3 regions of the Parabacteroides chongii genome follow, and region 3 is predicted to be linked to each of the others. Evidence: riboswitches for the same ligand, from Rfam matches in the RefSeq annotation. Region 3 holds a riboswitch; each other region holds the start of a gene.

Region 1 (3,282 bases), 1.9 Mb from region 3:
CTATGCCGTCTGTAACTTGATCCCAAAGGCTGGAATTTATCAGATGAATCTGCTTGAATCGCTGGCGCAGTCGGCTTCCATCTATTCACCGGAAGAAGTGGAGTCTCTTTATACTGAAACGAATAAAAAGATAGAGGAGATCAGCTGTCATATTTCAGGGGTGTTGGTAAGTGCACGGGAGTTGTGCAAGTCGGGACACCAGAACTGGGAGTCGGTTCAGTCGCTTCGCTATCATATGAACCGCCTGAGCGGTATTATAGAATCTGCCTAGTTTTTGCAAAACAATATCGGAATAGATCGTATCTGTGAATATCCCCTTCATTTCCGGATGCTGTCAAGCCTCCGGATTATGGAGGGGATTATTGTATGATCATCAGTGAGAAATAGGGGTACACTTTATCAGCTATGACTTTTCTGTCGGACGTGTAATATTCTTTCTCTGTCCCCACATTTTCAAAGTAATGGAACTGTGTCTGCGGATGCTTGCGGATACATTCGTGTACGGCATCTACGCATTGTGACAGTTTCATGATGACGATAACATATCCGGCGTTTATCTTTTCGCTCAGTTCTGCGGCAGAAGGTGTACCGGGAATGACAACGATTTGCTCTTCCTGTTTGACGATATGCAAGCCTGCCAAAGCTCCGGCAGCAATGAAAGCCGGAATACCGGCAATGCGTTGTACGGCAATCCCTGCACCTGTAAATTTATCGTATAGGTATTGTATGGACGAATAAAATCCGGCATCGCCTTCGGCAACGATAACGATCTGTTTGCCTTCCACATATTGGGTTGCAGCTTCGTTGTAGAGGGTATCGTAGACTTTCCAGGCCTCCGTACGGTCTTTGCTCATGGGGAGTATAAAGCAGTGGATAGCCGTTTCATTTATCTCCAGGGCGCGTACGATATCAGCGGCACGTGAAATGCTCTCGCGTTGTCTGTTGCGGGTGGCGGGACAGTAGATAATATCTGCTTTCTGGAGTTGGCGGAGACCTTTCACCGTGATAAGTTCCGGTTCGCCGGGACCTAATGATACAAAACTGATCGGATAAGTCATTTTATTCTTGTTCTTTTATTTGGGATGCAAATGTGCTGAAAATAGTGTAAAGTTGCAAACTTCTTATTACTTTTGCGCTCGAAATCGGTTCTGTAAAACTCCTGTCCATGGAGACAGATTAAAAGGGAACCGGGTGTAAATCCCGGACAGTCCACGCTGCTGTGAAGCTTTATAAACATCCTGATAATACCTTTTGCCACTGGTCTTTGCGATCGGGAAGGCATTCGGGATGGAAGTAAGTCAGAAGACCTGCCATTTTTTTGCATAACGATTGTCCTCGTGGGTTTGGACGGTTTGTGTCGGATAAAAACAAATAGAATATGAATAAGTATTTAGTCGGTGGCTGCCTGTTAGCGTTAATGGCTACATCGTGCGCATCGAAAGGAAATCAGCAGGAGAAAGAGAATGCATCGTCGCAACAAACGATTACGACGGATAGGATGGTCCAGGTTAAACCTGAATATGCCGAAGGTTTTCAGTTGACCTATGCCGACGGTTATGTCCTGGTAGATATACATGACCCGCAGAATGAAGAAAGCACGCATTTCCTGTATGCATTGGTTCCCCGCGGGACGAAGCCGGAAGGTCTTCCTGCTGATTATACGGTGATCGAAACACCTGTGCGCAGTGCCATTTGTATGACCTCCCTGCAGCTCTCCAATTTCATTAAGTTGGGAGCGGAGGATAAGGTGGTCGGTATCACGAGTACGCGCCATCTGTTTAATAAGACTATCAATGAACAGTTGAAGGAAGGAAAGACAGCGAAGATCGGGATCGAAGGTAATTTCGATAATGAGGTGATTATGAGTATCAATCCCGACCTGATCCTGATCTCTCCCTTTAAACGTGGCGGATACGAGACGATGAAAGATGTCGGTATCCCTCTGATTCCTCATCTGGGATATAAAGAAATGACACCGCTGGGACAGGCTGAATGGATTAAGTTTGTCGGTCTGTTACTTGGGATGGAGCAGGAAGCCAATGATAAATTCTCAGCTATAGAAAACCGCTACAACGAACTGAAAGAGCTGACTGCCGAAGGTAAAGTGCAGAGACGTCCTATCGTGTTCAGTGGCGAAATACATGGTGGTAACTGGTATGCGGTAGGAGGGAAGAGCTTCCTTGCACAGCTTTTCAAAGATGCCGGCGCTGATTACTTTTTGAAAGACGACGATCGCTCCGGCGGTGTGACACTCGACTTCGAGACGGTTTATAACCAGGCGGATGAAGCCGATTACTGGCGTATCGTAAACAGCTATCCGGGAACATATACTTATAAATCACTGAAAGATCAGGATCCCCGTTATGCAGACTTCCGTGCCTTCAAGGAAAAAGGAGTGATCTACTGTAATATGCGGGAGAAACCTTTTTACGAAAGTATGCCGACCGAGCCGGAAGTGCTGCTGGCCGACCTACTGCATATCTTTCATCCGAGCCTGTTACCCAACCATACTCCTGCCTATTATGATTTGCTTAAATAGTTTTTTTGCGCAGACAGCCTGCGCCGACCGATGCATGCAGCATGAGCGCCCCGTCTCACACATCGTGAGCGCCTCGGCTCATGCAACCTGCGGGCCTCGGCTCATACAACATGAGCCGAAGCGCTCATGCGACGTGAGCAAAAGAACGATTAAAATAACAATAGAATGAAATACTCAAACTCTCTTCTGATGTTTCTGATCTTTGTCTCCATCGTGGTTCTGCTGTTTCTGAACCTGGTGCTGGGATCGGTATCCATTCCCTTCCATTCGGTTTGGAATATCATCTGCGGCAATGGTGACGAACCGGTCACCTGGCAGAATATTATTTGGAAATCACGTTTCCCGCAGGCTTTGACGGCTTTGGTTGCCGGAGCCGGATTGGCAATCAGCGGGCTTCAGATGCAAACCGTATTCCGTAACCCTTTGGCGGGACCTTCTGTGTTGGGGATTAGCTCCGGTGCAAGTATGGGAGTCGCCTTCGTTGTCTTACTGAGCGGAAGCCTGGGTGGCGTGGCGTTGAGTAAGCTGGGCTTTATGGGGGAGATTGCCTTATCTATTGCGGCCATAGTCGGTTCCTTATCTGTCATGGCACTGATCGTTTATGTCTCGCAGAAGGTAAAAGGGAATGTGACGCTATTGATTATCGGAGTGATGATCGGCTATGTGGCAAATGCTGTGATAGGTGTGTTGAAATTCTTTAGTGTGGAAGAAGATATCCGTGCTTATGTAATCTGGGGGCTGGG
Region 2 (3,282 bases), 1.9 Mb from region 3:
GAACTCTGCCAGGGTGGTGATCGTCACTTTCTGCTCTTCACGTCCTGCCTGGCGGACAAAACCGACAGGTGTCTGCGGATCGCGTTCCTGCAGGAAAAGTTCGATCAGACGATACAGCTGCCAGTAGCGACCTTCGCTTTTGGGATTGTAGATCGCTGTGATAAAGTCGGCCATCGCTGCCGCTTTGATACGCTTCTCTATCAGCTCCCAGGGAGTCATCAGGTCGGAGAGGGAGATCACACAGAAATCATGACCTACCGGAGCGCCCAGCAGGGAGGCTGCTTTCTGGAATGCACTGATACCGGGAAGAACTTCGATAGGGATGTTGCTTCCTTTTTCGCGCTGCATTTCATAAATAAGCGGAGCCATTCCGTAAATACCTGCATCACCGGAACTGATAACTGTTACTACTTTGCCTTCGGTTGCATAATTATATGCTTCTTCGGCACGTACTTTTTCCCGTTTCATTCCCGAATCGATGCAGATCGCATCAGGACGGATCGCTGATTCAATAAACTGGAAGTAATATTTATACCCAACGATAACATCCGACTGGCGGATGGCGGATAGAACTGCCGGTGTAATATCTGATTCGCTGCCGGGACCGATCCCGGCTACGATTATTTTTCCTGTGCTCATCTTTTAGCTTTGAGTTATTGATTCTGATTTCATCAGTACCAACAAAGATAATGTATTTTATTGGAATAATTGGATTGTCAGATGTTCTAAGTCTAAGTATTAATCTTTTTCTGCTGCGTACTTTTTCTTCTTACTGGTTATATCGATCATCTTATGTTTGGCTGCGAACCTGGCATGATCGATAAATATATCCTGGATTTCCGGATTTTGTCCCAGCCCCTGCATAAAGACAGATACCTGATAACCTTTGCCTTCCAGTTCCTCTTTCATATCACCGGCAATGTCGTTGTTGGCGTGGTCGCCGGCAACGAACATGAAAGGCATCAGTAATACTTTCTTTACGCTGCTTGCATCCAGTTTGGCAACCATATCGCCGAAAGAGGGATAACCTTCTACGGTTGTTACATGGTAATTAGTATATCCTTTGGACTGCAGCATGTAATCCATCATGGCATACTGTGCTGTGGCAGGTGTATAAGTACCATGTCCGACAAGAATTGTTGCGCCTTCTTTGGTTCCGTTCTTTGTAACGGCTGCTATTACATTTTCAAAGTCGTGGGGAGTATAAAGCAACGGGTTGCCGATGCGTATGTCTTTGAAGTTCTTTTCCAGCGGAGCAATGTCTTTACGAAGTGATTCCATTTCCACTCCTTCGATAATGTTGGTGGACTGGACAAGGATGTGTGTATATCCGTCTGCTTTCAGTTTTTCCAAGGCTTCGACCGGATTCAGCTTTTCGATGCCGCGTGCTTTCAGGCGGCGTGCAACGATACGGGAAGTATAGGCTTCGCGTACTTCCATATCCTGGAAGGCGGCTTTTGCTTTTTGGTTGATCGCGTCGATAGTGAGAGCGCGGGTGTTGTCGTACGTGGTACCGAAATGCACCATTAATAGGGCAGCTTTGTCGCCCGGTTGCATAGAAGCGAGCATGTCTGATGCCTCGAAGTTCTCGCCGTCGTGTGCCCAGCACATAGGTGTCAGCATACAAGCAATAAATAATAGTAAATGTTTCATATATAATAAATTAAGAGATAACGTACGAATGCGACAAATCACATACCGGCTGTCGGTAACCCTTTTCTTATCAGCCTCCTGACCCCGGGAGAATATGATATAATAACTTTGGCAGGTTTCCTGACTTGCCCGGAAAGCGACCTTCCCATCCTTTTGTCGGACAGTGGTGTAAGAATGCTTTCCTTTGTTGAGGGCTTCACAGTAGCGGGCACTGTTCCGGATTCTAACCGGATTCCCTTTTATACGAATAACGGAATGTTACCGTATCACCAAAGCGGAGACAAAGATAGAAATTTATTTAAAATAAGGTGGATTTTATGTTCTCTTAATTGAATCTTTTGGAACAACTTCCTTACAGATACTGTTCCATCTACCACAGTGAAAACCGGGCATATAATTATGCCTGTAATATTAACGCCAAACAATTAATATATGGAGTGGTTTGCAGATTTACTCAAACATTATCCGGAACTCGCCATCTTTTTGACGCTGGCATTGGGCTTCTGGATCGGTAAATTTAAAATAGGGAAATTTTCTTTGGGAACAGTAACCAGTGTTCTGCTGGTCGGAGTATTAATCGGGCAATTGCACATTGATATCGGTGCACCTATTAAATCGGTGTTCTTTCTTTTATTCCTGTTCGCTGTAGGTTACAGCGTAGGGCCACAGTTCTTTCGCGGACTGAAGAAGGAAGGACTTCCGCAGATGCTTTTTGCTGCCTTGATGTGTCTGTTCTGCTTGTTCATCCCTTTCCTTCTGGCCAAGCTGATGGGATATAATGCGGGTGAAGCTGCCGGATTGCTGGCCGGCTCGCAGACAATTTCAGCCGTATTGGGAGTTGCGGAAGATACAATCAATCAGGGCAGTCTGAGTGCTGCCGATAAAACGGCTATGATTAACGTGATGCCTGTCGCTTATGCCGTTTCGTATATTTTCGGTACGGCAGGTTCGGCGTGGATCATGAGTGATGTGGCACCCCGCCTGCTGGGCGGACTGGCATCCGTGAAGAAAGCATGTAAAGAGCTGGAAGCTAAAATGGGGAATGACGACGAGAGCGAACAACCGGGATTTATGCCTGCAGCACGTCCTATCACTTTCCGGGCTTATAAGATAAGCAACGACTGGTTTGGTGCAGGTAAGACCGTGCAGGAACTGGAAGATTACCTGGAAGAGCAGGGCCGTCGCTTATTTGTGGAGCGTGTCCGTATCAATAATGTCATTTATGACGTGAAACCGGACTTGATGCTTCAGAAAGGAAACGAGGTAGTCCTGAGCGGACGGCGGGAGTTCGTGATCGGTGAGGAAGATTGGATAGGTGACGAAGTGAACGATATCGATTTGCTGGACTTCCCTGCTGAGACATTGCCGGTATTGATCTCCCGTAAGAAATTTGCCGGTATGACGGTGGCACAGCTCCGTAAGGAAAAGGTGATGCATGGTGTCAGTATAAAGAATATCAAACGTGCCGGAATCAGTATTCCGGTATTGGCTGCGACCCGGATCGATCCGGGCGATATGCTCGAATTGGTCGGAACCAAGCTGGAGGTGAACGAGGCGGCTGCCACATTAGGTTATGCCGACCGTCCGACGAATCAGACGGATATGATCTTTGTCGGATTGGGTATCTTT
Region 3 (3,282 bases):
TGAAGCTGGCGGGCGGTCACTTCCAACATATCATCCAGCTTCGCAAAGAAACGAGCGATACGAACTTCCTTATCTTCGATATCCATGCATTCGATAGCCAGGCGTACGATATTGATGGTAGAGAAGGAGAGGTTACCGCGTCCGATAGAAGTTTTCGGTCCGAAACGGTTCTCGAATACACGGGTACGGCATCCCATGGTTGCTACCTCGTACATGTAACGTTGTGGGTCGTCTGCTTTCCAGTCTTCATGCTGGTTGAATGTGGCATCCAGATTGAGGAAGTTAGGGAAGAAGCGACGGGCAGAAACTTTGCAGGCCAGTGTATACAGGTCGTAGTTACGATCTTCCGGCAGATAACTTACGCCACGTTTCTTTTTCCATATCTGGATCGGGAAGATAGCTGTTTCGCCGTTACCGACACCACGGTAGGTACTTTTCAGTATTTCGCGGATGATGCAACGTCCTTCGGCCGAAGTATCTGTCCCGTAGTTGATAGAGCTGAATACTACCTGGTTGCCGCCACGTGAGTGGATGGTGTTCATATTATGGATAAAGGCTTCCATCGACTGATGTACACGGCTGGTCGTTTTGTTGATAGCATGCTGTATGATCCGCTGGTCGCCTGTCAGGCCGTCTAACGGAGCATTTACGTAATCATCAACTTTTACCTGGTAGAGGTGCGAATAATCGGCTCCGTTCAACTCTTCCAGTGTTTTTAGCTCTTCGATAAAACTGTTGCGTACATAAGGAGCCAGATAGAAGTCGAAAGCCGGGATTGCCTGTCCGCCGTGCATTTCGTTCTGAGCTGTTTCCAGAGAGATACAGCCCAGGATGCTGGCTGTCTCGATACGTTTTGCCGGGCGTGATTCACCATGTCCGGCAGAGAAACCATATTTAAGGATGCGGTCCAGCGGATGCTGAACGCATGTCAGACTCTTGGTCGGGTAATAATCTTTATCATGAATGTGGAGGTAATTGTTGGAGATGGCTTCTTTTACCTCTTCGCTTAACAAATAGTCGTCGACGAACGGTTTAGTCGTTTCGCTGGAGAACTTCATCATCATACCCGCAGGCGTGTCCGCGTTCATATTCGCATTCTCACGGGTGATATCGTTCGATTTGATATTGATAATTTCCAGGAACATGTCGCGCGTTTTCGCTTTACGGGCAATGCTACGCTGGTTGCGGTAAGCGATGTATTTTTGTGCTACGTCTTTACGGCTACTGTTCATCAGTTCCAGTTCGACTGCATCCTGAATCGCTTCCACTGTCATTTGTGGTTCTCCTTTGAATGAAATATGATCCGTAATCTGGCGGATCAGCTGCAAATCCTCCCCATTTTCTGTATGCAGCATGGCTTTTCGTATCGCTGTTACTATCTTCTCCTCATTAAATCCGACGATACGTCCATCCCGTTTGATAACTGTTTGTATCATGATAAAATTGATAATTATTTATGTTGTTTTTACTCCAACAAAGGTATGCTTAAACTATATATGGTGTTCTTTTTGGAAAACTTTTAACGAGTTAAATTATGTCAAATCGCTGATTATTAGATATGAAATCAGTGAAAGTGGAAAACTTTTTGATTTTTAAAGTAAGAAATGTTTTCCCAAATGGATAGTCAATGGTGAGCTCTCTTCTAACTGTTATATTATCAGCCTCTTATGCGTCCCAATAAAAAATATGCACAATTTGGAATAAAATGTGTAATAATTTCTCTACATTTGTCACCGAATCGGTTCTGTATTATCTGGTCGGGTGATACAGATTAAAAGGGAATCGGGTGTAAATCCCGGACAGTCCCGCTGCTGTGAAGCTCCGTTCAACATTCTGAAAACAACTAATGCCACTGACGAAGGTCGGGAAGGCTTCAGAATGGGAGTAAGTCAGAAGACCTGCCATTCATTAAAGGCTCATGTCCTCGTGGGTTAGGATACGGGTTCGAAAAGATTGTTTATTTCAAAAATTATCAGATTATGGAGAAAGATTGTCCGCGTTGTGGGGTCTCCTTTGTATGCCGGGTAGACGATATCTCTGCCTGTCATTGTGCACCTGTGAAATTGGATGAGCTCCAGCTTGCTTATGTAAAGATGCATTATCCGGGATGCTTATGCAATTCCTGTTTGAATGAGATAAAGAAATATTTCTATGCCTGCGAGGTGAATCCCCGCTATAAACATTTAAAGCATTGATATGATACGGAAAATATTGATCGCAAATCGTGGTGAGATCGCGGTGCGTGTGATGCGCTCCTGCCGGGAGATGGGAATACAGTCTGTGGCTGTATTTTCGGAAGCCGACCGGGCTGCCCGGCACGTGCTTTATGCCGATGAAGCTTGCCTGATAGGCCCTGCGGCCTCCAAAGAGAGTTATCTGGATATTGAAAAAATTATTCAGGCAGCCAAACTTCATAAGGCAGATGCTGTTCACCCCGGTTATGGCTTTCTTTCGGAGAATGCCGCTTTTGCCCGGAGATGTAAGGAAGAAGGGATCATTTTTATCGGTCCGGCTCCTGAAACGATGGAAGCGATGGGAGATAAGATCTCTGCCCGCAAACGTATGATCGAAGCCGGCGTACCGGTAGTTCCCGGAACACAGCAGCCGTTGCAGAGTGCGGAAGAAGCAGTTCGGGTTTGTAAGGAGATCGGTTTTCCTGTGATGCTGAAAGCATCGATGGGCGGCGGTGGAAAAGGGATGCGGCTTATTTATAAAGAGGAAGAGGTGGTGGAAGCCTATAATTCCGCCCGTTCGGAATCTCTTTCTTCTTTTGGAGACGATACTGTTTATCTGGAGAAGTTTGTGGAAGAGCCCCATCATATCGAATTTCAGATTCTGGGCGATAATCACGGGAACGTGATCCACCTCTGCGAACGTGAATGTTCGGTACAACGGCGTAACCAGAAGATCGTAGAAGAAAGCCCGTCACCGTTTATTACGGCTGAATTGCGGAAAGATATGGGAGAGAAAGCTGTTGCTGCGGCAAAGGCCGTTCATTATTCCGGTGCAGGTACCATCGAATTTCTGGTGGACAAACATCGGAATTTTTATTTCCTGGAAATGAATACCCGCCTGCAGGTGGAGCATCCTATCACGGAAGAAGTATTGGGTGTCGACCTGGTAAAAGAACAGATCCGGGTGGCTAACGATGAGCCGCTCCATATCCGTCAGGAAGAGATAGCCCAGCGTGGCCATGCTATCGAATGCCGTATCTGTGCGGAAGATACCGAAGCCGGATTTATGCCGTCTCCCGGTGTGATCAGGCAACTGACGGAACCGAAC

What was found. Region 3 has a riboswitch for cobalamin ahead of P3L47_RS08220 (cysteine-rich CWC family protein). Riboswitches for the same ligand answer to the same signal wherever they lie in the genome.
Region 1: another riboswitch for cobalamin. It lies ahead of P3L47_RS15335 (ABC transporter substrate-binding protein); the one in region 3 lies ahead of P3L47_RS08220 (cysteine-rich CWC family protein).
Region 2: another riboswitch for cobalamin. It lies ahead of P3L47_RS15425 (sirohydrochlorin cobaltochelatase); the one in region 3 lies ahead of P3L47_RS08220 (cysteine-rich CWC family protein).

What each region holds. Positions count from the first base shown of each region.
Region 1 covers NZ_CP120849.1:4,109,341-4,112,622, forward strand. Annotated here, with positions in the region: gene P3L47_RS15325 (hypothetical protein) at 1-271, shown strand, start outside; gene cobI (precorrin-2 C(20)-methyltransferase) at 360-1,058, opposite strand; cobalamin riboswitch at 1,127-1,329, shown strand; gene P3L47_RS15335 (ABC transporter substrate-binding protein) at 1,379-2,539, shown strand; gene P3L47_RS15340 (iron ABC transporter permease) at 2,705-3,282, shown strand, end outside.
Region 2 covers NZ_CP120849.1:4,133,565-4,136,846, forward strand. Annotated here, with positions in the region: gene cobJ (precorrin-3B C(17)-methyltransferase) at 1-639, opposite strand, end outside; gene P3L47_RS15425 (sirohydrochlorin cobaltochelatase) at 739-1,653, opposite strand; cobalamin riboswitch at 1,747-1,942, opposite strand; gene aspT (aspartate-alanine antiporter) at 2,086-3,282, shown strand, end outside.
Region 3 covers NZ_CP120849.1:2,192,957-2,196,238, forward strand. Annotated here, with positions in the region: gene P3L47_RS08215 (anaerobic ribonucleoside triphosphate reductase) at 1-1,436, opposite strand, end outside; cobalamin riboswitch at 1,722-1,920, shown strand; gene P3L47_RS08220 (cysteine-rich CWC family protein) at 1,980-2,195, shown strand; gene accC (acetyl-CoA carboxylase biotin carboxylase subunit) at 2,197-3,282, shown strand, end outside.